3 regions of the Streptomyces sp. NPDC057854 genome follow, and region 2 is predicted to be linked to each of the others. Evidence: riboswitches for the same ligand, from Rfam matches in the RefSeq annotation. Region 2 holds a riboswitch; each other region holds the start of a gene.
The links. A riboswitch is a leader RNA that binds a small molecule or an ion and turns the genes downstream of it on or off. The one in region 2 is predicted to bind cobalamin.

Region 1 (7,553 bases), on a different contig from region 2:
GAGGACCCGGTGCGGGCGGGTGCCGGTGCGGGATCGGTGGCGCGGTCCAGGGTCAGGAGGTCTCGGCCGGAGGCACGCGGAGGGCGAGGACGGCCACGTCGTCGTCGTTGTCGGAGGGACGGGCCTCCATCAAGGCGTCGATGAAGCTCTCCAGCGGGTCGCCGGCGTGACGCGCGGCGCGGCGGCGCAGCCGTTCCAGCCCGTCGTCGATGGGGTGGCTCGGGGACTCGATCAGCCCGTCGGTGTAGAGCACCAGGGTCGACCGGGGCGGCAGGACGCAGGTGGCGTCGGTGCGGCGGAGGCCCGTCTGGGCGCCGAGCAGGATGCCGTGCCCGTCGGACAGGTGGCGGCTCCGGCCGTCGGCGGTGACCAACAGGGGTGGAGGGTGGCCCGCGTTCGCCCAGTGCAGCTCCCACTGCCCGTCGGACCGGGGCTGGAGCCGGCCCAGGATCATCGTCGCCATGCCCACGTTGGTGATGTGGGGGAGGGACCGGTCGAAGCGGTCCACGATGACGTTCGGCGGTTCCTGCTGGGACCAGGCGTAGGCGCGCAGGATGTTGCGCAGCTGGGCCATGCCGGCCGCGGCGTCCAGATCGTGCCCGGCGACGTCGCCGATCACCAGGGCGAGTGACTGGTCGGGCAGACGGAACACGTCGTACCAGTCCCCGCCCACTTGGGAGGCGTAGGGGGCGGAGAGGTAGCGGGCGTTCATCTCCAGGCCGGGCACGCTCGGCAGCCGCGGCAGCAGGTGGCGTTGCATGGTGTCGGCGACCTTGCGCTGACGCTGGTAGAGCCGGGCGTTGTCCAGCGCGAGACCGGCGCGGCGGGTGATGTCCTCCAGGAGCGGGATCTCGGAGGTCGTGAACGGCTCGGGGCGGCTGGACCGGCCCAGGGTCAGCGCGCCGAGAACCTCGCGCAGGCCCCGGATGGGGGCGATGACCGCGGAGTGCATCCCGGTGGCCTCGAAGAGCCGGCGCTGCTCGATGGCGATGTGGGTGTCGGGCGGCCCTTGGTACGTCTGCGGGGTCGCCAGCGTGGACCCGGCGCCGCGCAGCGCCCGGGACAGCGGCAGCGGAGAGGTCTCGGGGACGGAGAGCAGGCTCCCCTGCAGATCCGGCCGGCGGATGATGCCCCCCTCGTCACCATGGGCGACGAGGGTGCGCTGGACATGGCCGCTCTCCGTGATCAGGTCGACCACCATCCAGTCGGCCAGCATGGGGATGACCAGCCTGACCAGCCGGTCCAGCGCCTCGTTGACGTCGAGGGTGGCCGTCAGCCGCGTGGTGGTCTCGGCCAGCAGGGCCAGCCGCTCCAGCTCGGGAAGCAGGCCCGTACGGAGGGTGGACGCCGGAAGGGGCACGGCGGCCGGGTCGTACGCGTGGAAGACCACCAGGGCCCCGGTCTCGTGGGCGGTGAAGCGCAACGGGCTCACCATCCAGGACGCGGTCAGCAGGGTGCCGTCGCCGCGCGCGAAGAAGTCCTGCTTCTCCTGGCGCGCCTGGCCGCTCATGAAGGCTTCGATGATCGAACACTGGGTGCGCGGCATGCGCATCCCGTTGGCGTCCCGGTGGAGGAGCTCGTGCGCGTCCTGCCCCAGAACCTCGTCCGCGCTCAGGCCGAGCAGCAGCTCGGCCTGCGCGTTCATGGCGACCAGAGCCCAGTCGGCGTCCACGGCGTAGGCCCCGGCGCCCAGCCGGTCCAGAGCCCCGCCCAGCAGCCGCTGCAGCGTGCCCCACCGCTCACGAGGGCTCACGGGCCCCGCCGTGTCCCGCATCCCGCACCTCCACGCTCCGGAACGGCCAGTGCGCCCGGTGCCCGGCCCCAGGCCGGACGGCGGGGCCGGCCACGGCACCGGCAGCCACGCGGGGACACGGCGCTGTCGCTGCTCAGGGACGGCTGAGTAACACAGGCACCGTACACGGTGGGCCCCGGCCACCACGTCCCGCGCCCACACGGCACCGGAAGCACGGCCGAGCCCCGGGGCAGGGCGGTGCGCCCACCCGGCACCGGCCGGAGGGCGGCGCGTCGGCGTCAGCGGGCCATGGTCTCGATCAGGTAGTAGGGGGCCGCCTCCGGCAGCGGCGTCGCCGACACCACGAACAGCCCCGCGCGGCGGCACACCTCCTCGAAGTCCCCGCGGGTACGTTCCCTCCCGCCCAGGTTCACCAGCATGTTGAGGTCGCTGAGGTACGTGATCCCGCCGTCCGCGGCGTGCGCGGCGGCGCCGGTGCCCACGACGTCGGGAAGCACCGGCTCCACGATCAGCACGCGGCCGCCGGGCGGCAGCGCCTCGCGGCAGTGGCCGAGGATCGTGACCGCCTGATCGTCCGACCAGTCGTGCAGGACGCTCTTGATCAGGTACAGGTCCGAGCCGCCCGGCACGGAGTGGAAGAAGTCGCCCGCGGCCAGGGAGCAGCGGTCCGCCACTCCGTGCCGGTCCAGCGTCTCCGGTGCCTGGGCCAGACCCTCCTCGGTGTCGTGGAGGACGCCGAGGAGCGCCGGGTGCGCGGCGAGTACGCCGGCCAGGACGCTTCCGTCGCCGCCGCCGACGTCGGTGACCGACGTGAACCGGCCGAAGTCGTAGGCGTACGGCAGCACGGCGGCGGTCTCCCCGGAGGCCTGGCTCATCGCCGCGTTGAAGTCGGCGGACAGCTCGGGGTGCCGGCCGAGATGGCTGAAGAAGTCGGTGCCGAAGACGGCGTCGAACGCGACGCCACCGGTGCGGACGCTGCTGTCCAGGCCGTCCCAGGCCCGCACGATCGCCGGGTCGGTGAACATGCGGGCGAACGAGAGGAGCGAGTCGGGGCGGCCGGCACGGAGAAGGGCGCCGGCGGCGGTCACCGAGAACGTGTCGGATGCGTGCTCCTCCAGCAGGCCCAGTCCCGCCAGGGCGCGCAGCAGCCTCGTCATGGGCTGGTGCGCGGCTCCCGCGTCGGCGGCGACCTCGCCGGCCGGCCGGCCGTCCGCCGTCGCCGATCAGGTCGAAGACTCCGAGCCGCAACGCGGCGCGCAGGGTCTGCGAGGCCATGCTTCCGAAGGCGAGCCGGACGATCAGACCTCGGTCGTCCCTGGCCTCTTGGGCGGTGGAGGCGGCGGTGGCGGTCGTGGCGGTGTCCATGGTGGTCACGGATGACACTTCCTTCCTCGTCGGGAGGGATGAGATGACGGGGTTGTTCCGGGGCAGGGGTCAGAGGCCGGCCAGGGCAGTCGGGGTGCACCCGGCGAAGGCGAGGACGTCGCGGTGGAGGTGGGACTGGTCGGCGTATCCGTGCGCCAGGGCGACGTCCGCGGCGCTGCCGCCCGCGCGCAGGGCCCGGGCGGCCCGGTCGAAGCGGACGAGCATGGCGGCGCGCTTGGGCGTGAGGCCGACCTGGGCCGTGAACCGGGACCACAGCCGCTTGCGGCTCCACCCGCAGGACGCGGCGAGGTCGTCGACCCGTACCCGGCCGCCGTGCGCCACGATGGTGTCCCACACACCGGCGACCTCGGGCGTCATCGCCCGGCCCCGGGCGGCCCGGCGGGCGAGGAACTCGCTGACCAGCGTGAAACGTTCCTGCCACGTGGTGGCGGCGGCGACCCGTTCGCGGAGCTGCCGTTCCTGCCGCCCCCACAGGTCGTCCAGGCCGGCGACCGCCCCGCGCAGTTCGTGCGGCGGCACACCCAGCAGCGCGTAAGCGGTGCCGGGCGACAGGCACATCTCGACGCACTAGACGTCCCGGCCGTGGATCCGCGTGGGACCGGGCGACAACGAAGCGACCAGGCCGGGATGAGCGCTCGGGCGCGCCGTGGGCCGTGGCGCGGTGCCGCCCTCGACCGTGAACGGGGCGTCTCCCAGGCCGATGACGACGACCACGGCCGGCTGGGGCAGCACCCGCAGGTCCAGCGGCCGGCCGACGCGGTCCCGGAATCCGGCCATCCGGACACCGGGAACGGCGGGCACGCCCGCGGGCCGTGCCACTTCCCACCCGCTGTCGGCCGCATGACCGCCGCCGGAACCCTGGTCCACGGCCAGGGCCGCGGCCACGGCCCGAGCCTCCGCATCCACGTCGTCGCTGTGCATGCCCCCACCCTGACGGACCCGGCCCGCCCCGTCTTGGAAGAAAGTTCCCCGGGCCGATGCGCGGAGCGTCCACGGTCGCGCGAGGGCCACGGAGGGCGGTCTCGCCGTACGCGCTATGCTGCGAGAGCCCCGCGGGGGAAGTCCGGTCGAAGTCCGGCGCTGACCCGCAACGGTAGACGGAGCCCGACTCGTGGCGCCGTGAGCCCGATTACCCGCGGTGGTGAAGGCCCCTGTCGAATCGCCGTGGACTGCGAGAGGGTGCTGCGCAGGGCGCCCCGCGTCCCGGGCTGCTCCTTTGCTCCAGCAGGTGCACGGCCCGAGCGAAGGCGACCCGCCGGTGGTCACACCCCTGGAACGCACACCCGCGCCGCCCCTCCCCACGGCCCGCAGCGGAGCCGACTCCGCGCCGTCCCGGCGCGTGTCACTGCCGCTTCTCCTTCCGGTCCTCTCCGCCGGTCTCCTGCTCTCCGTCGTGTGCGGGGCGGGACTGGGGGCCTCGGGGCTGTCCTGGGGACAGGTGCTGCGCTTTCTGTGGGCCGGGCTGACCGGCGGAGCGATATCGGCGGACGAGGTCGCGGCCTACACCATCGTGTGGGAACTGCGCTTTCCGCGAGCCGTGCTGGCCGGGGTCGTCGGAGCCGGACTGGCGGCCATCGGAGTCGCCGTCCAGGCCATGGTCCGCAACGCCCTCGCCGACCCGTTCGTCCTCGGCATCTCCTCCGGCGCGGCCGTCGGCGCCAACGCCGTCCTCCTCTTCGGCGCCTTCGGTGCTCTCGGACTGTGGGCCCTGTCCACGGCGGCCTTCCTCTCCGCGCTCCTCGCCATGGCGCTGGTCTACGCGATCGCCCGCACCGCCGGCGGCCTGACCCCGCTTCGGCTGGTGCTGACGGGCACCGCGATGTACTACGGCTTCTCGGCCGTCACCGCGTTCATGGTGTTCGCGGCGGAACGCGGCGAGGCGGCCCGCTCCGCGATGATGTGGCTGCTCGGCAGCCTCGGCGGAGCCAGCTGGGCCTCCGTGCCGATCGCCGCGGGAGCCGTCCTCGCCGGTCTCGCCCACCTCATGGTGTCGGCGCGTCGCCTGAACGCGCTGGCGATGGGCGACGAGACCGCGGCCGCCCTGGGGGTGGACGCGGGGAGGCTGCGCAAGGAGCTGTTCCTGGTCTGCGCCGCCGTCACCGGCGCCGTGGTCGCGGTGAGCGGGGCGATCGGCTTCATCGGCCTCATGGTTCCGCACGCCGCGCGGATGCTGGTCGGCGCGGACCACCGCCGGCTGCTGCCCGTCGCGGCCCTCTCCGGAGCCGTACTGCTGATCTGGGTGGACATCCTGTCGCGGGTGGTGCTCGCGCCCGTCGAGCTGCCGGTGGGCGTGCTGACCGCCGTCATCGGCGTCCCGTGCTTCGTCCTGCTGATGCGCCGCCGCTCCTACACCTTCGGAGGCAAGTGATGCGGGTCGACATCGACGTCCTGACGGTCGAGATCGCCGGCGCGCGGCTGGTCGAGGAGGTCACCCTGTCCGCGGACGGCGGGCAGGTCGTCGGCCTCGTGGGGCCCAACGGCAGCGGCAAGTCCACCTTGCTGCGCTGCGTGTACCGCGCCCTGCGCCCCACGGCGGGCACGGTACGGCTCGGCGGTGAGGACCTGCACTCCCTCAGCGCGCGCGAAGGCGCCCGCCGGCTGTCCGCCCTGCCCCAAGAGGCGGTCACCGAGTTCGACTTCACGGTCGCCGAGGTCGTGGCGATGGGGCGGCTGCCGCACCAGGGGCCGGTGGCACGGACGACCGACGAGGACCGCAAGGCGTGCGAGGCGGCGCTGCTTCGGGTCGGCGCCGGCCACCTCGCCGACCGCGGCTTCCTCACCCTCTCCGGCGGCGAGAAGCAACGGGTCCTGATCGCCCGGGCGCTCGCCCAGCAGCCCCGCGTCCTGGTTCTCGACGAGCCGACCAACCACCTCGACATCGCCCAGCAGCTGGAGGTCCTGGCCCTCGTGCGCGACTGGGGGTCCCCCAGGACGGAGCCCGGGGACGGCGTGACCGTGCTCACCGCACTGCACGACCTCAACCTCGCCGCGCTCCACTGCGACGTGCTCTATGTCATCCACAGGGGCCGGATCGTCGCCTCCGGCGCTCCGCACGAGGTGCTCACGCCCGCGCTGCTGGCCGAGGTCTTCGGCGTACGGGCCCACCGGGTGCCGCATCCCGAGACCGGCGCCGTGCAGCTGCTCTTCGACCGTCTTCCGTCCTCCCGTCCCGCTTCCTGAGGAGTCGTCGCCACCATGCCGAAGTCCGTACGCCCCGCCGCGCTCGCCCTCGCCGCCGCCCTGGTGCTCACCGGTTGCGGAGCGCAGGTCACCCCGGAGAACGGCGCGGGGGGTGGTGCCGAGGCCCGCGACGGGCACTACCCGGTCACCATCGAGAACTGCGGCCGGAAGAAGAGCTACGACAAGGCCCCGCAGCGCGTGGTCACCAATGACGTGGGGATCACCGAGATCATGTTCGCGCTCGGGCTCGAGGACCACATGGCGGGCTACGTGATGCCCGACGACAGGGGCGACCTCACGTCCGTCCCCTGGAAGGACGGCTACAGCAAGACCACGTGGCTCTCGAAGAAGACGATCAACAAGGAGCTGGTGCTCGACGCCCGCGCCGACCTGGTCTTCGCGGGCTGGAACTACGGCTTCAACGAAGGCGAGGGCTTCACCCCCGCCCAGCTGGAGAAGGTGGGCATCGACTCGTACCTGCTGAGCGAGTCGTGCCGCAACGGGCGGGAAAAGGCACGGGGGGTGATGCCGCCGCTCGAAGCGCTGTACACCGACCTGCGGAACCTGGGAAGGATCTTCGACGTCGAGGCACGCGCGGAAGCCCTCGTCGCCGGCTTCGAGAAGACGGTGGCCGACGCACAGGCCACGGCCCTGAAGGGCGCCGACCGTCCGCGCGTCTTCCTCTACGACGACGGGCAGGACAAGCCGCTGACGTCGGGCCGGTACGCCGGGCCGCACGACATCATCACCAAGGCGGGCGGGGACCACGTCATGAAGGACCTCGCAGACAGCTGGGCGACGGTCGGCTGGGAGACCGTCGTCGAGCGCGACCCCGAGGTGATCGTGATCAACGACTACGGTGACACCAGCGCGGAGCAGAAGCGCCGGTTCCTGAAGTCCTACCCGCCGCTCGCCGGCGTCTCGGCCGTGAAGAACGACCGGATCGTCGTCCTCGACTACGCCGAGCTGGTGGAGAGCCCGCGCAACCCCGCGGCCATCGCCTCGCTCGCCGCGGACCTGAGGCGTTTCGCCTCGTGACCTGACGAACGGCGACACCTCGGCGGCCGGAGCCGGCCGGCCTACCCGAAGAGGTGGCGGTCGGCCCGGCTCCAGGCGACGCGGCGGGCCAGGTCGTCGAGGTACCCGTCGGCGACCGACAGGAACCGCCGTGGAGGGCGCGGGAGTTCGGTGTTCACGTTCCTCCTTCGAGGGAGGCCCGGGTGTCGGGCCCGTA
Region 2 (7,553 bases):
CGTTCGTCAAGGACACCCTGATCTACCTCGTCATCGCCGTGGCGATCATCTACATCCCGATCAAGCTCGGCGGCTTCGACGAGATCTTCGCCAAGGCCGGCGAGGCGTACGCGACGGTCAACCCGGCCACCGACAAGCCGCGCGGCTCCCTGGTGCCGGGCGAGGCGAGCCAGTGGACGTACGCGACGCTCGCGCTCGGCTCGGCGCTCGCGCTCTTCATGTACCCGCACTCGATCACGGCGACCCTGTCGTCGAAGAGCCGCGAGGTCATCCGCCGCAACACCACGATCCTGCCGCTGTACTCGCTGATGCTGGGCCTGCTCGCGCTGCTCGGCTTCATGGCGATCGCCGCCGGCATCAAGGTGAGCAACGGCCAGCTCGCCATCCCGCAGCTCTTCGAGAACATGTTCCCCGACTGGTTCGCGGGCGTCGCGTTCGCCGCCATCGGCATCGGCGCGCTCGTCCCCGCCGCGATCATGTCGATCGCCGCGGCCAACCTCTTCACCCGCAACATCTACAAGGACTTCATCAAGAAGGACGCCACCCCCGAGCAGGAGACCAAGGTCTCCAAGGTGGTCTCGCTGCTGGTGAAGGTCGGCGCGCTCGCCTTCGTCCTCACCATGGACAAGACGGTCGCCATCAACTTCCAGCTCCTCGGCGGCATCTGGATCCTCCAGACCTTCCCGGCCCTCGTCGGCGGTCTGTTCACCAACTGGTTCCACCGCTGGGCGCTGCTCGCCGGCTGGGCCGTCGGCATGGTCTACGGCACCGCCGCCGCGTACGGCGTCGCCAGCCCGACCCAGAAGCACTTCGGCGGCTCCTCCGCCGAGATCCCCGGCATCGGCGAGATCGGCTACATCGGCCTCACCGCCTTCGTCCTCAACCTCGTCGTCACGGTCGTCCTCACCTTCGTCCTCCGGGCCCTCAAGGCCCCCCAGGGCGTCGACGAGACCTCCCCGTCGGACTACACGGCCGACGCCGGCGACGCCGGGGTCAGCACCGAGCTCCCGAAGGTGGGGGCCGGCACCCACTGATCCGGCGGTACGCGGACGGTGGCGAGGGCCCGGGGGCGGAAAACCCCGGGTCCTCGCCCGTTCCTGCGGGCAGACTGCCCGCCATGGACTTCACGATCAGGGCCGTACGGCCCGAGGAGTACGAGGAACTCGGCGAGATCACCGCCCGTGCCTACCTCGACGACGGACACCTCACCTTCGGCGAGGACGACCCCTATCTGCCGGTGATGAAGGACGTGGCCCGGCGGGTCGCCGAGGCGGAGGTGCTGGTCGCCGTCGACGCCGACGGCCGGCTGCTCGGCGGGGTGACCTTCACCGCCGGCGGTGGCGCGTACGCGGACGTCGCCGGGCCCGGCGAGGCCGAATTCCGGCTCCTGGCCGTCGCCCGCGCCGCGCGCGGCCGGGGCGTCGGCGAGGCGCTCGTCCGGGCCTGCGTCGAACGGGCCCGGGCCCTCGACGGCTGCACCCGGATGCTGCTCTCCACCCAGGACCGGATGGCGGAGGCCCACCGGATCTACGAGCGGGTCGGCTTCACCCGGCTCCCCGAACGGGACTGGAGCCCCGTTCCGGAGCTGTCGCCGCTGCTCGTCCTCGCCCTGGACCTCTGACCGCACCGACGTCCGGCGACACAACATGTGGGGGGTGCCGCGATCGGCGCCCCCCACATGTATGCTCGTGCTCGCTGTCGACGCAGGGGAATCCGGTGCGAATCCGGAACTGTCCCGCAACGGTGTGCTTCGTGCGCTTTCCTCACTTCCGCACGGGCGAGTCCGAGCACCTGCGCGCGGTGCGCCCGGTCCGACCGTTCCGGGCGCCGACGACGTCCGGGCCTCGCGGAATGGGCCGGTGGACGCGGGCGCTTCCGCGCGTGCGCACGCCCGCCCTCCCCCGCCGCTGCCCCGGGCCGAGCGAGGGAGAGCCCCCACGTGACCATCGCGCCTGCGGGTCCGTCAGCCACCGAGGCCGCCACGAGCGAGAGCGACGGCCCCGGAACCGTATTGCTGCGGACCCTGACCGACCTCACCGCCGACCTCACCGACACCGACCCCGGCCGGGTCGCCGCCGCCGCGCTGCGCGGCCGGCACGCCGGATCGGACGAGGCGGAGCTGCGCGAACTGGCCACCGAGGCCGCCGCCGGACTCATCTCCGAGGACCCCGCCTACTCCCGGCTCGCCGCCCGCCTGCTCACCCTCACCATCGCCGAGGAGGCCGCCGGACAGGGCGCCGTCTCCTTCTCCGCCTCGGTCGCCACCGGCCACCGCGAGGGCCTGATCGCCGACCGCACCGCCGCCCTCGTCGCCCGGCACGCCGCGCGGATGGACGCGCTGATCGACCCGGCCGCCGACGACCGCTTCGGCTACTTCGGCCTGCGGACGCTGTACTCCCGCTACCTGCTGCGCCACCCGCTCACCCGCAAGGTCATCGAGACCCCGCAGCACTTCATGCTCCGGGTCGCCGCCGGCCTCGCCGAGGACGACTCGGACCGCGCCCTGGACGAGGTCGCGGCGCTGTACGGGCTGATGAGCCGGCTGGACTACCTGCCGTCCTCCCCCACGCTCTTCAACTCCGGCACCCGCCACCCGCAGATGTCCTCCTGCTACCTGCTGGACTCCCCGCAGGACGAGCTGGACTCCATCTACGACCGCTACCACCAGGTCGCGCGCCTGTCGAAGCACGCCGGCGGCATCGGCCTGTCGTACTCCCGCATCCGCTCGCGCGGTTCGCTGATCCGCGGCACCAACGGGCACTCCAACGGCATCGTGCCCTTCCTGAAGACGCTGGACGCCTCGGTCGCCGCCGTCAACCAGGGCGGCCGGCGCAAGGGCGCCGCCGCCGTCTACCTGGAGACCTGGCACGCCGACATCGAGGAGTTCCTGGAGCTCCGCGACAACACCGGCGAGGACGCCCGCCGCACCCACAACCTGAACCTCGCCCACTGGATCCCGGACGAGTTCATGCGCCGGGTGAACGCGGACGCCGAGTGGTCGCTCTTCTCCCCCGCCGACGTGCCCGAGCTGGTCGACCTGTGGGGCGAGGAGTTCGACGCCGCCTACCGCGCCGCCGAGGCGAAGGGCCTGGCCCGCCGGACCATCCCGGCCCGCGACCTGTACGGCCGGATGATGCGGACCCTCGCCCAGACCGGCAACGGCTGGATGACCTTCAAGGACGCCTCCAACCGCACCGCCAACCAGACCGCCGAGCCCGGCACCGTCGTCCACTCCTCCAACCTCTGCACCGAGATCATCGAGGTCACCAACGACGGCGAGACGGCCGTCTGCAACCTCGGCTCGATCAACCTCGGCGCCTTCGTCCACCCCGAGATCGGGGGCATCGACTGGGCCCGCCTGGACGACACGGTCCGCACCGCCGTCACCTTCCTCGACCGGGTCGTCGACATCAACTTCTACCCGACCGAGCAGGCCGGGAACTCCAACGCGAAGTGGCGCCCCGTGGGCCTCGGCGCGATGGGCCTCCAGGACGTCTTCTTCAAGCTGCGGCTGCCCTTCGACTCCGCCGAGGCGAAGGCACTGTCCACGAGGATCGCCGAGCGGATCATGCTCGCCGCGTACGAGGCGTCCGCCGACCTCGCCGAGCGCAACGGCCCGCTGCCGGCCTGGGAGCGGACCCGCACCGCGCGGGGCGTGCTCCACCCCGACCACTACGACGTCGAGCTGAACTGGCCGGAGCGCTGGGCGGCGCTGCGCGAGCGGATCGCCGCCGTCGGCATGCGCAACAGCCTGCTGCTCGCCATCGCGCCGACGGCGACCATCGCGTCGATCGCCGGCGTGTACGAGTGCATCGAGCCGCAGGTCTCCAACCTGTTCAAGCGCGAGACGCTGTCCGGCGAGTTCCTGCAGGTCAACACGTACCTGGTGGACGAGCTGAAGCGGCTCGGCGTGTGGGACGCGCAGACCCGGGAGGCGCTGCGCGAGGCCAACGGCTCGGTGCAGGGCTTCGGCTGGGTGCCGGCCGAGGTGCGCGAGCTGTACCGCACGGCCTGGGAGATCCCGCAGCGCGGCCTCATCGACATGGCGGCGGCCCGCACCCCGTTCCTGGACCAGTCGCAGTCCCTGAACCTGTTCATGGAGACGCCGACCATCGGCAAGCTGTCGTCGATGTACGCGTACGCCTGGAAGCAGGGCCTGAAGACGACGTACTACCTGCGCTCCCGCCCGGCGACCCGGATCGCCCGCGCCGCGTCGGCGTCCGCCGCCACCCCGATCCCCGTCCAGCAGGCGGCCCCCGACGCGGACGCCGTCGCCTGCTCCCTCGAAAACCCCGAGTCCTGCGAGGCATGCCAGTGACCACCCGTACGAACAACCTCCTCGACCCGGGCTTCGAGCTGACGCTCCGCCCGATGCGCTACCCGGACTTCTACGAGCGCTACCGGGACGCCATCAAGAACACCTGGACCGTCGAGGAGGTCGACCTCCACTCGGACGTCGCCGACCTCGCCAAGCTCACCCCCGGCGAGCAGCACATGATCGGCCGGCTCGTCGCGTTCTTCGCGACCGGCGACTCGATCGTGGCGAACAACCTGGTGCTGACGCTCTACAAGCACATCAACTCCCCCGAGGCGCGGCTCTACCTCTCCCGCCAGCTCTTCGAGGAGGCCGTGCACGTCCAGTTCTACCTGACCCTGCTGGACACCTACCTGCCCGACCCGGACGACCGCGCGGCGGCCTTCGCGGCCGTCGAGAACATCCCGTCGATCCGCGAGAAGGCGCAGTTCTGCTTCCGGTGGATGGACTCGGTCGAGAAGATCGACCGCCTGGAGACGCGGGAGGACCGCCGCCGCTTCCTCCTCAACCTGATCTGCTTCGCCGCCTGCATCGAGGGCCTGTTCTTCTACGGCGCCTTCGCGTACGTCTACTGGTTCCGCTCGCGCGGCCTGCTGCACGGCCTGGCGACGGGCACCAACTGGGTGTTCCGCGACGAGACCATGCACATGAACTTCGCGTTCGAGGTCGTGGACACGGTCCGCAAGGAGGAGCCGGAGCTCTTCGACGACGAGCTGCGGCAGCAGGTCACGGACATGCTGCGGGAGGCGGTCGAGGCGGAGCTCCAGTTCGGCCGCGACCTGTGCGGCGACGGCCTGCCCGGCATGAACACCGAGTCGATGCGCGAGTACCTCCAGTGCGTCGCCGACCAGCGCCTGGTCCGCCTCGGCTTCGCCCCGGTCTACGGCTCGGAGAACCCGTTCTCCTTCATGGAGCTCCAGGGCGTCCAGGAACTCACCAACTTCTTCGAACGCCGCCCCTCCGCCTACCAGGTGGCGGTCGAGGGCACGGTCGACCTGGACGAGGACTTCTGACCTCGCAGGTGGGGGGCGGCCGGTCTCAGCCGACCGCCCCCCACCGCACGGCCGCCACGACGCCCAGCAGCACCGCCGGCACCACCCACGGCCAGCCCATCACCCGCCGCACGGACGGCGCCAGCCACAGCGCCACCACGGCCCCGGCCGCACCGACGGCGATCGCCCCGGCCAGCTCGATCCCGGCGTAGGCGTCGTCGTCCCACACCCCGGACGGCCGGATCGTCACCGCGAGCCGGCAGAAGTACCCCGCCACCAGCGTGAGCAGCCCCACCGGCACGGCGAACACGACCCGCAGCCACCGGCGGTCGTCGTCGGGCGTCACGCGTCAGTCGTTGGGGACGACCGGGTAGCGGGGGGTGCCTTCTTCCATCTGGCGGAGGGCGTCCTTGCGGTCGCGCTTGGAGAGCTTGTCGATGTACAGGAAGCCGTACAGGTGGTCCGTCTCGTGCTGGAGGCAGCGGGCGAAGTAGCCGGTGCCGCGGACCTTGATGGGGTTGCCGTGCAGGTCCTGGCCGTGGACCTCGGCGTAGTCGGGGCGGGCCAGGGCCGCGTAGGCGGTGGGGACCGAGAGGCAGCCCTCGTTGGAGTCGTCGAGGTGGCGGCGGTCGGCCGGGAGGTCCTGGAGCACTGGGTTGACCACGTGGCCGGTGTGGCGGACGCCCTCGTCGTCGGGGCAGTCGTAGACGAAGACCTTCAGGCCGACGCCGATCTGGTTGGCGGCGAGGCCGACGCCCTCCGCGGTCTTCTGGCTGGCGAACATGTCGTCGACCAGGGCCGCGAGTTCGGGGCCGAACTCGGTGACGTCCTTGCACTCGTGGTGCAGCACCGGGTTGCCGACGACCGTGATCGGGCGGGAGGTGCCCCGCTCGCGGTGGGCGAGCTCACGCGCCTCGCAGTCCTCGGTGTCCACGATGTAGCCGTCGTCGTCCAGGGCGTAGCCCGTGAAGATCTGCTCGCCCGTCTCCTGCTGCGCCATGTGCCGCCGCGCCTTCCTGAAAACCCGATTCCGTCGGGGACAGCCTACGGGGCCGGGGCGGAAGGCTCAGCAGACCTCTTCGAGATCGCGCCATTCCCGGCTGTCGGGGCTGTCGGCGACCCAGCCGTCGAGGAGGCCGCGGACCAGGTCGGCGGGGGCGGCGATGCCGCACTCGCGCTCGGGCACCCACAGCTCGCCGGGCGAGCGGTGGCCGAGCGGCCCGGGGTGGCCGGGCTCGCTGTGGTCGTGCGGGTCGACGTGGTCGCCCTCGCCCTCGGCGCTGGGCATGGTCGACTCGGAGCAGGCGCGGCACAGCAGCCGTACCGACGACGACCAGTCCTCGGCGGCGAAGCCGGCCTCGGCGGCCAGCTGCTCCAGGGCGTCCCGGTCGTCCTCGGTGGCGGCCTCCAGGAGGACGACCCAGGTGGGGACGGGGGACGGCGCCCACAGCTCGATCTCGTCGAAGACCGGGTAGGAGGGGCCGGCGCTGGTGGTCCGCTCGCCGTTGGGCACGCCGTCGTGGAGGACGACCTCGCCCCAGCGGCGGCCGGAGGACGGCAGCGGGATGGAGAGGACCTCGATGCGGGCCGGGTCGAGCCGGCGGCCCCAGACGACCTCGGCCTCGCCCTCGGGCGAGAGGCGGACGGCGGCGCTGCCGAGCTCCATCCCGGCGGGCTCGCCGGTGGCGGAGGATGCGCCGGGGACCTTCAGCCCGTACGCCTGCCAGGCGCGGCGGGCCAGCGGCCAGTCCTGGAGGGCGGTGGCGGCGATGCCGACGTTCCACCAGTCGGGGGCGCCGGTCTCCTTGTCGAGCAGGGCCACGGCCCGCAGTCCGGCGGCCCGCGCCTGCTCCCAGTCGTGCCGGAACTTGTGCAGCAGCGCCAGGTTGAACCAGGACTCGGAGAGCCAGGGCTCCAGATCGGCCGCCCGGGTGAGCAGCGCGCCCGCGTCCTCGTACCGGCCGTCGCCGATCAGCGTGAACGCGCGGTCGGTGGCCTGCCGCCACGAGGCGGAGGGCCGATGCCGTACCTTCCCGAAGATCCTCACGATTCCCGCCTGCCCGGTCGCTTCACCCTCTTGTTCGCATCCAACCATGCCGGGTCGGACGCGCGCTCATTACCCATGGGTTACCCCGTGGGGACCGAGGTCACCCCCGGCGTTCCGCCGCGGGCCAGGACCCGGGCGAGGCAGGCGACGACGTCGGGGTGGTAGTCGCGGGCGGTGCCGAGGCGCAGGCGCTCCAGGG
Region 3 (7,553 bases), on a different contig from region 2:
GGTCCGTGAAGTGCGAGGCCAGCGTGGTGAATCCGGTCGCGTCCATCGGGGAGCCGACGAGCAGCAGCGGACGCGGGTCCGTGCCGGTGCCGGGGCGGACGTCGTAGCGCAGGGTCGCGCCGTCGGTCTCCAGGGTGCGGGTGGTGGGCTCGGCCATCGTTCTCTCCTCCGTGCGGTGCGCTCGCAGGGGTAGACGGCGGCCGGGCCGGAAACTCATCGCCCGGCCCGGGTGCTCCCTACTCCTCGCCGCACTCGTGGGCGGACGGGTCGACCACCACGCGGTCGAGCAGGCCCCGCAGCAGGGTGCGCTCCGCCTCCGTGAGGTCGGCGAAGAGCTCGCGCTCGGCCTCGCTGACGGCCTGGTCGATGCGCTCCAGGACGGCCGCGCCGGCCGGGGTGATCTCGACGATGTGCCGGCGCCGGTCGGCCGGGTCGCGGCGCCGCTCGGCCAGCCCCTCGGCCTCCAACTCGTTCAGCACGGCGACCAGTTGGCTGGGGTCGATCTCCATCGCGGCGGCGAGGTCGCGCTGGCTCATGGGCGCGGGGGCGAGCTGCATCAGGGTCATCGCGTTGCGCGGATGCAGCCCCTCGACGCCCAGGGCGGAGCGGATGCGCGCGCCGGTGAGCTCTCCGCGGAAGGAGAGGAGGAAACCGAGCCGGTCGGTCGGGAGGGCTGCCATGCCGTCCACCGTAACAACAAGGTGATTGTGGAGCGAGAAAAATCGTTGATACTCTTCAATGGTTTCCGTTCACGGATCATTGGAGCGTCCCCATGTTCATCGCCTATGCCGTCCTCGCCGGCCTGCTCGCCCTCGCCATGACCGGTTCCGCCGTCGCGACCTTCACCCGCAACCCGGCGGTGGCGGGGAACATGACGAAGCTCGGGGTGCCGGACACGTGGCTGCCGTGGCTGGGCACGGCGAAGGTGGCGGGCGCGCTCGGCCTGCTCGTCGGCCTGGTGGTCCCGGTCCTCGGCGAGGCCGCCGCGATCGGCCTGGTCCTCTACTTCATCGGCGCCCTCGTCACCCACGTGCGGGCGAAGGACTACGCGCTGGCACCGGTCGTCGTCCTCACCGTGCTCCCGGCGGTCGCGCTGGTGTTGCGCATAGCCAGCGCCTGACGCTCACTCGATACGATACGTTTCGTCTCGCCACCGCGGCGGACGGCGGCCCGACCGCTCCGGGCCGCTCCGCCGGGCCGCGGCTCCGCCCACCGACCCCCGTCCGGTCGGCGAAGCCCGCGGCCAGGGGACCCCTAGGCGCCCGCGTCCTCCGCGGCACCCTGGTCTTCGAGGTCGCCCTCCGTCTCCAGGAACACCTGGCGCAGCGCGGCCAGCGTCTCCGGGTCCGGCTTCTCCCACATGCCGCGCGACTCCGCCTCCAGCAGGCGCTCCGCGATGCCGTGCAGAGCCCAGGGGTTGGCCTCCTTGAGGAACGCCTGGTTCGTCTCGTCGAGGACGTACTCCTGCGTCAGCCTGTCGTACATCCAGTCGGCGACGACACCCGTCGTGGCGTCGTAACCGAAGAGGTAGTCGACCGTCGCGGCCAGCTCGAACGCGCCCTTGTAGCCGTGGCGGCGCATCGCCTCGATCCAGCGCGGGTTCACCACCCGGGCCCGGAACACCCGGGACGTCTCCTCCACCAGCGTCCGGGTGCGGACCGTCTCCGGGCGGGTCGAGTCGCCGATGTACGCCTCGGGAGCGGTGCCCCGCAGCGCGCGGACGGTCGCCACCATGCCGCCGTGGTACTGGAAGTAGTCGTCCGAGTCCGCGATGTCGTGCTCACGGGTGTCCGTGTTCTTCGCCGCGACCGCGATCCGCTTGTACGCGGTCTCCATCTCGGCGCGCGCCGGCCGGCCGTCGAGCCCGCGCCCGTACGCGTACCCGCCCCACACCGTGTACACCTCGGCCAGGTCGGCGTCGGTGCGCCAGTCCCGCGAGTCGATCAGCTGGAGGATGCCCGCGCCGTACGTGCCCGGGCGGGAGCCGAAGATGCGGGTGGTGGCGCGGCGCTCGTCGCCGTGCTCGGCGAGGTCGGCCTGGGCGTGCGCCCGCACGTAGTTGTCCGCCGCGGGCTCGTCGAGCCCCGCGACCAGCCGGACGGCGTCGTCGAGGAGGCCGATGACGTGCGGGAACGCGTCCCGGAAGAAGCCCGAGATGCGCAGCGTCACGTCGACGCGCGGGCGGCCCAGCTCGGCGAGCGGGATCGGCTCCAGGCCCTTCACCCGGCGCGACGCCTCGTCCCACAGCGGCCGGACGCCCAGCAGCGCCAGCGCCTCGGCGACGTCGTCGCCGGCGGTCCGCATCGCGCTCGTCCCCCACAGGGAGAGGCCGACGGAGGTCGGCCACGCACCGTTGTCGGTGCGGTAGCGCTCCAGCAGCGAGTCGGCGAGCGCCTGCCCGGTCTCCCAGGCGAGCCGCGACGGCACGGCCTTCGGGTCGACCGAGTAGAAGTTCCGGCCCGTCGGCAGCACGTTGACCAGGCCCCGCAGCGGCGAGCCGGACGGGCCGGCCGGCACGAAGCCGCCGTTCAGGGCGTGCACCGCGTGCGTCAGCTCGTCGGTGGTGGCCGCCAGCCGCGGCACGACCTGGTCGCAGGCGAACCGGAGGACCGCGGCGACCTCGGGGCCGTGCCCCGCCGCCACCGTCGCGACCGCGTCCGCGTCCCAGTCCGCGGCCTCCATCGCCTCGACCAGCTCGCGGGCCTTCGCCTCCGCCTCGTCGGCGGTGGTCCGGGTGGCCGCCGACTCGTCCAGGCCCAGCGCCTCCCGCAGACCGGGCAGCGCCTGCGTACCGCCCCAGATCTGCCGGGCGCGGAGGATGGACAGCACCAGGTTGACCCGCTCCGGGCCGGTCGGCGCGCCGCCGAGGACGTGCAGGCCGTCACGGATCTGCGCGTCCTTCACCTCGCACAGCCAGCCGTCGACGTGCAGCAGGAAGTCGTCGAAGCCGTCGTCCTCCGGGCGCTCCTGGAGACCGAGGTCGTGGTCGAGCTTGGCGGCCTGGATGAGGGTCCAGATCTGCGCGCGGATCGCCGGGAGCTTCGCCGGGTCCATCGAGGAGATCTGCGCGTACTCGTCGAGCAGCTGCTCCAGGCGCGCGATGTCGCCGTACGAGTCGGCGCGGGCCATCGGCGGCACCAGGTGGTCGACGAGCGTGGCGTGCGCCCGGCGCTTGGCCTGGGTGCCCTCGCCCGGGTCGTTGACCAGGAACGGGTAGACGAGCGGCAGGTCGCCGAGAGCCGCGTCCGGGCCGCAGGCGGCGGACAGGCCGGCGTTCTTGCCGGGCAGCCACTCCAGGTTGCCGTGCTTGCCCAGGTGGACCATCGCGTCGGCGCCGAAGCCGCCGTCCTCCGCGCGGGCCGCGATCCAGCGGTAGGCGGCCAGGTAGTGGTGCGACGGCGGCAGGTCCGGGTCGTGGTAGATCGCGATCGGGTTCTCGCCGAAGCCGCGCGGCGGCTGGATGAGGATCAGCAGGTTCCCGCGCCGCAGCGCCGCCAGGACGATGTCGCCCTCCGGGTTCCGCGACCGGTCCAGGAACATCTCGCCGGGCGCCGGACCCCAGTGCTCCTCCACCTGCTCGCGCAGCTCGGCCGGCAGCCCGGCGTACCAGCGCCGGTAGTCGGCGGCCGGGATGCGGACCGGGTTGCGCGCCAGCTGCTCCTCGGTGAGCCAGTCCTGGTCGTGGCCGCCGGCCTCGATGAGGGCGCGGATCAGCTCGTCGCCGTCGCCGGACACCAGGCCCGGCAGCTCCTCGGCCGGCCCGAAGTCGTACCCCTCGGCGATCAACCGGCGCAGCAGGGCGACGGCGGAGGCCGGAGTGTCCAGGCCGACGGCGTTGCCGATGCGGGAGTGCTTCGTCGGGTACGCGGAGAGGACCAGCGCCAGCTTCTTCTCGGCGTTCGGGATGTGCCGCAGCCGCGCGTGCCGGACCGCGATGCCGGCGACGCGGGCGGCGCGCTCCGGGTCGGCGACGTAGGCGGGCAGGCCGTCGGCGTCGATCTCCTTGAACGAGAACGGCACGGTGATGAGACGGCCGTCGAACTCGGGGACGGCGACCTGGCTCGCCGCGTCCAGCGGCGACAGGCCCTCGTCGTTCTCGTCCCAGGCGGCGCGCGAACCGGTCAGGCAGAGCGCCTGGAGCACCGGCACGTCGAGCGCGGCGAGCGCCCCCGCGTCCCACGCCTCCTCGTCCCCGCCCGCCTGCGCGGCGGCCGGCTTGGTGCCGCCGGCGGCCAGGACGGTGGTGACGATCGCGTCGGCGCGGCGCAGCTCCGCCAGCAGCTCCTCCTCGGGCGCCCGCAGCGACGCCACGTACAACGGCAGCGCCCGGCCGCCGGCGTCCTCGATCGCGTCGCAGAGGGCGCCGACGAAGGCGGTGTTCCCGCTCATGTGGTGGGCGCGGTAGTAGAGCACGGCGATCGTCGGGCCGTCGCCGGGGCGCGCGGTCCGCTCCAGCGGGCCCCAGGTGGGGGCGGGCGCCGGGGCCTCGAAGCCGTGGCCGGTGAGCAGGACGGTGTCGGAGAGGAAGCGGGCCAGCTGCTCCAGGTTGGCGGGGCCGCCGTGGGCGAGGTAGGCGTGCGCCTCGGTGGCGACGCCGACCGGCACCGTGGAGGCCGCCATCAGCTGGGCGTCGGGGGCCTGTTCGCCGCTGAGGACGACGACCGGCTTCCCGGTGGCGAGGACCGCGTCGAGGCCCTCCTGCCAGGAGCGGACGCCGCCGAGGAGGCGGACGACGACCAGCTCGGCGCCGTCGAGGAGCGCGGGGAGGTCGGCGAGCGGGAGCCGGGACGGGTTGGCGAAGCGGTACTCCACCGGACCGCCGGCCGCACGGGCGCTGAGCAGGTCGGTGTCGGAGTGCGACAGCAGCAGGAGCATGGCGAGGCTCAGGCCCTTCCTCGGGGTTGTCCGCGCCCCGGGTGGTCGATGGACGGCGGGAGTTCCTGGCTCACCCGTGGGGTACGGGCTCACAGTGGCGGGACCGCGCCGGATTCTCACCGGGCTTCCTCCCCGGGGTCCTGGGACCCCATGCCGATCTGCATAGTAGAGCGTGCCGTCGGCGCGCCGGAGGGCGCCGGAGAGTCGGCCGGATCACACTCGGTGGCCGTCCGGTTCCCCGTGGGTATGCTCGCCGCCATGCCGCCGACCCCGCCCCGCCCGGCCGAACCGGGCGAACCCCGCATACGGGACCGAGGCGACGCGTGCCCCGGGGCGCTCCGGCTGCACGCCGCCGCCGACGGGCACCTCGCCCGACTCCGCCTCCCCGCAGGCCGCCTGACGCATCGTCAGGCCCTGGCGCTGGCGGACGCGGCCGAGACCCTGGGCGACGGCGCCGTCTCCGTCACCTCACGCGGCAACGCCGAGCTGCGCGGCCTGCGCGACGACTGCGGCGCCCGGCTCGCCGCCCTCCTCGGCGACGCGGGCCTGCTGCCCTCCCCCACCCACGAGCGGGTCCGGAACATCGTCGCCTCCCCCGCCGCCGGACTCGACGGACTCGGCCACGCCGACGTGCAGTTGTGGGCCCGCGCCCTCGACGCCGCGCTCTGCGCCGCACCCCGCGCGGCGGCCCTCTCCGGCCGCTTCCTCTTCGTCCTCGACGACGGCCGCGGCGACGTCGCCGGACTCGGCGGCGATGTGACCTTGATCGCAGCACCCGACGGCACCGTCGTCCTCGACACCGGCTCCGGCGCCTTCCGGCTGCCCGGCGCCGAAGCCGCCGCGCCCGCCGCGCTCGCCTGCGCCCTCGCCTTCCTCGACGCCGCCGACACCGCCGCCACCGGCGCCTGGCGCCCCCGCGAACTCCCGCCCGGGCACCTCCCGGACTGGGCCGGCGCCCTGCGCCGCGCGGCGATCACCGCGGAGCCCGTACCCTCTCCCGCCCGGCCGGCCGGACCCCCGCCCGCACCCGGCCCGCTCGGCGACCACGCCGTGCACGTCCTCGCCCCCCTCGGCCGGCTCACCGCCGGGCAACTGCGGGCGCTCGCCGACGGCGCGGCCGAGATCCGGCTGACGCCCTGGCGCGGCGCGGTCGCCGTCGGCCCCACCGCCGGCCGGCTCCCCGCCCTCGCCGCCCTCGGCCTGCTCACCGACCCCGCCGCCCCCGGCACCGGCGTCACCGCCTGCACCGGCCTGCCCGGCTGCGCCAAGTCCCTCGCCGACGTCCGCGCCGACGCCGCCCGCGCCCCCGCCGGACCGCTGCCCGTGCACTACTCCGGCTGCGAGCGCCGCTGCGGACACCCGCACGGCACCTGGGTCGAGGTCACCGCCCGGGACACCGGCACCTATCTGCTGGACGGCGCGCCCGTCCCCCGCACCGCCCTGGCCGCAGCCGTGGCGGCGGCCCGCACGAAACCGATGGAGCACTGAGGATGTACGAGTACGAGAAAGACGGCGCCGAGATCTACCGCCGCTCCTTCGCCACGATCCGCGCCGAGGCCGACCTCGGCGCGCTGCCCGCCGACGTCGCCACCGTCGCCGTCCGCATGATCCACGCCTGCGGCATGACCGACCTCGTGCGGGACCTCGCGTACTCCCCCGGCGTCGTCACCCGCGCCCGCGCCGCCCTGCAGGCCGGCGCCCCCATCCTCTGCGACGCGCAGATGGTCGCCTCCGGCGTCACCCGCAAGCGGCTGCCCGCCGACAACGAGGTGCTGTGCGCGCTCGCCGACCCCGCCGTCCCCGGCCTCGCCGCCGAGCTCGGCACCACCCGCTCCGCCGCCGCCCTCGAACTGTGGCGGGACCGCCTCGAAGGCTCCGTCGTCGCCATCGGCAACGCCCCCACCGCGCTCTTCCACCTCCTGGAGATGATCGCGAAGGGCGCCCCGAAGCCCGCCGCCGTCCTCGGCATCCCCGTCGGCTTCATCGGCGCCGCCGAGTCCAAGGACGCCCTCGCCGCCAACGACCTCGGCCTCGACTACCTGGTGGTCCGCGGCCGCCGCGGCGGCAGCGCCATCACCGCCGCCGCCCTCAACGCCCTCGCGCACGAACCGGAGATCCAGCAGTGACCGTAGTGAAGGGCAAGCTGTACGGGGTCGGCCTCGGCCCCGGCGACCCGAACCTCCTCACCCTCGCCGCCGTGAAGGCCATCGCCGAGGCCGACGTCGTCGCCTACCACTCGGCCCGCCACGGCCGCTCGATAGCCCGCTCCATCGCCGCCCCCCACCTGCGCGAGGACCACGTCGAGGAGCGGCTCATGTACCCGCTCACCGTCGAGACCACCGACCACCCCGGCGGCTACCGCGGCGCCCTCGACGACTTCTACGAGGAGGCCGCCGCCCGCCTCGCCGCGCACCTCGACGCGGGCCGCACGGTCGCCGTCCTCGCCGAGGGCGACCCGCTGTTCTACGGCTCCTACCAGCACATGCACAAGCGGCTCGCGCACCGCTACGACACCACCGTCATCCCCGGCGTCACCTCCGTCAGCGCCGCCGCCGCCCGCCTCGGCGAGCCGCTGTGCGAGGCCGAGGAAGTCCTGACGATCGTCCCCGGCACCCTCCCCGAGGACGAGCTGACCGCCCGCCTCGCCGGCACCGACTCGGCGGTCGTGATGAAGCTCG

Region 1: linked by a shared signal. The riboswitch ahead of ACFVQZ_RS01755 (iron ABC transporter permease) and the one ahead of ACFVQZ_RS19805 (ribonucleoside-diphosphate reductase subunit alpha) in region 2 are both predicted to bind cobalamin.
Region 3: linked by a shared signal. The riboswitch ahead of cobN (cobaltochelatase subunit CobN) and the one ahead of ACFVQZ_RS19805 (ribonucleoside-diphosphate reductase subunit alpha) in region 2 are both predicted to bind cobalamin.

The regions. Positions count from the first base shown of each region.
Region 1 is NZ_JBHVMF010000001.1:385,039-392,591, reverse strand. It holds gene ACFVQZ_RS01775 (SpoIIE family protein phosphatase) at 53-1,774, opposite strand; partial or broken gene ACFVQZ_RS01770 (methyltransferase) at 2,032-3,118, opposite strand; gene ACFVQZ_RS01765 (helix-turn-helix domain-containing protein) at 3,188-3,697, opposite strand; gene ACFVQZ_RS01760 (hypothetical protein) at 3,707-4,060, opposite strand; cobalamin riboswitch at 4,148-4,295, shown strand; gene ACFVQZ_RS01755 (iron ABC transporter permease) at 4,410-5,507, shown strand; gene ACFVQZ_RS01750 (ABC transporter ATP-binding protein) at 5,507-6,319, shown strand; gene ACFVQZ_RS01745 (ABC transporter substrate-binding protein) at 6,335-7,357, shown strand; gene ACFVQZ_RS01740 (peptidoglycan-binding domain-containing protein) at 7,512-7,553, opposite strand, start outside.
Region 2 is NZ_JBHVMF010000013.1:34,077-41,629, reverse strand. It holds gene mctP (monocarboxylate uptake permease MctP) at 1-1,034, shown strand, start outside; gene ACFVQZ_RS19810 (GNAT family N-acetyltransferase) at 1,118-1,621, shown strand; cobalamin riboswitch at 1,676-1,814, shown strand; gene ACFVQZ_RS19805 (ribonucleoside-diphosphate reductase subunit alpha) at 1,940-4,318, shown strand; gene ACFVQZ_RS19800 (ribonucleotide-diphosphate reductase subunit beta) at 4,309-5,328, shown strand; gene ACFVQZ_RS19795 (hypothetical protein) at 5,354-5,653, opposite strand; gene def (peptide deformylase) at 5,657-6,307, opposite strand; gene ACFVQZ_RS19785 (hypothetical protein) at 6,374-7,354, opposite strand; gene ACFVQZ_RS19780 (HD-GYP domain-containing protein) at 7,435-7,553, opposite strand, start outside.
Region 3 is NZ_JBHVMF010000017.1:111,144-118,696, reverse strand. It holds gene ACFVQZ_RS24135 (alpha/beta fold hydrolase) at 1-157, opposite strand, end outside; gene ACFVQZ_RS24130 (MarR family winged helix-turn-helix transcriptional regulator) at 237-680, opposite strand; gene ACFVQZ_RS24125 (DoxX family protein) at 773-1,120, shown strand; gene cobN (cobaltochelatase subunit CobN) at 1,255-4,875, opposite strand; cobalamin riboswitch at 4,916-5,042, opposite strand; gene ACFVQZ_RS24115 (cobalamin biosynthesis protein CobG) at 5,122-6,363, shown strand; gene ACFVQZ_RS24110 (precorrin-8X methylmutase) at 6,366-7,001, shown strand; gene ACFVQZ_RS24105 (precorrin-2 C(20)-methyltransferase) at 7,007-7,553, shown strand, end outside.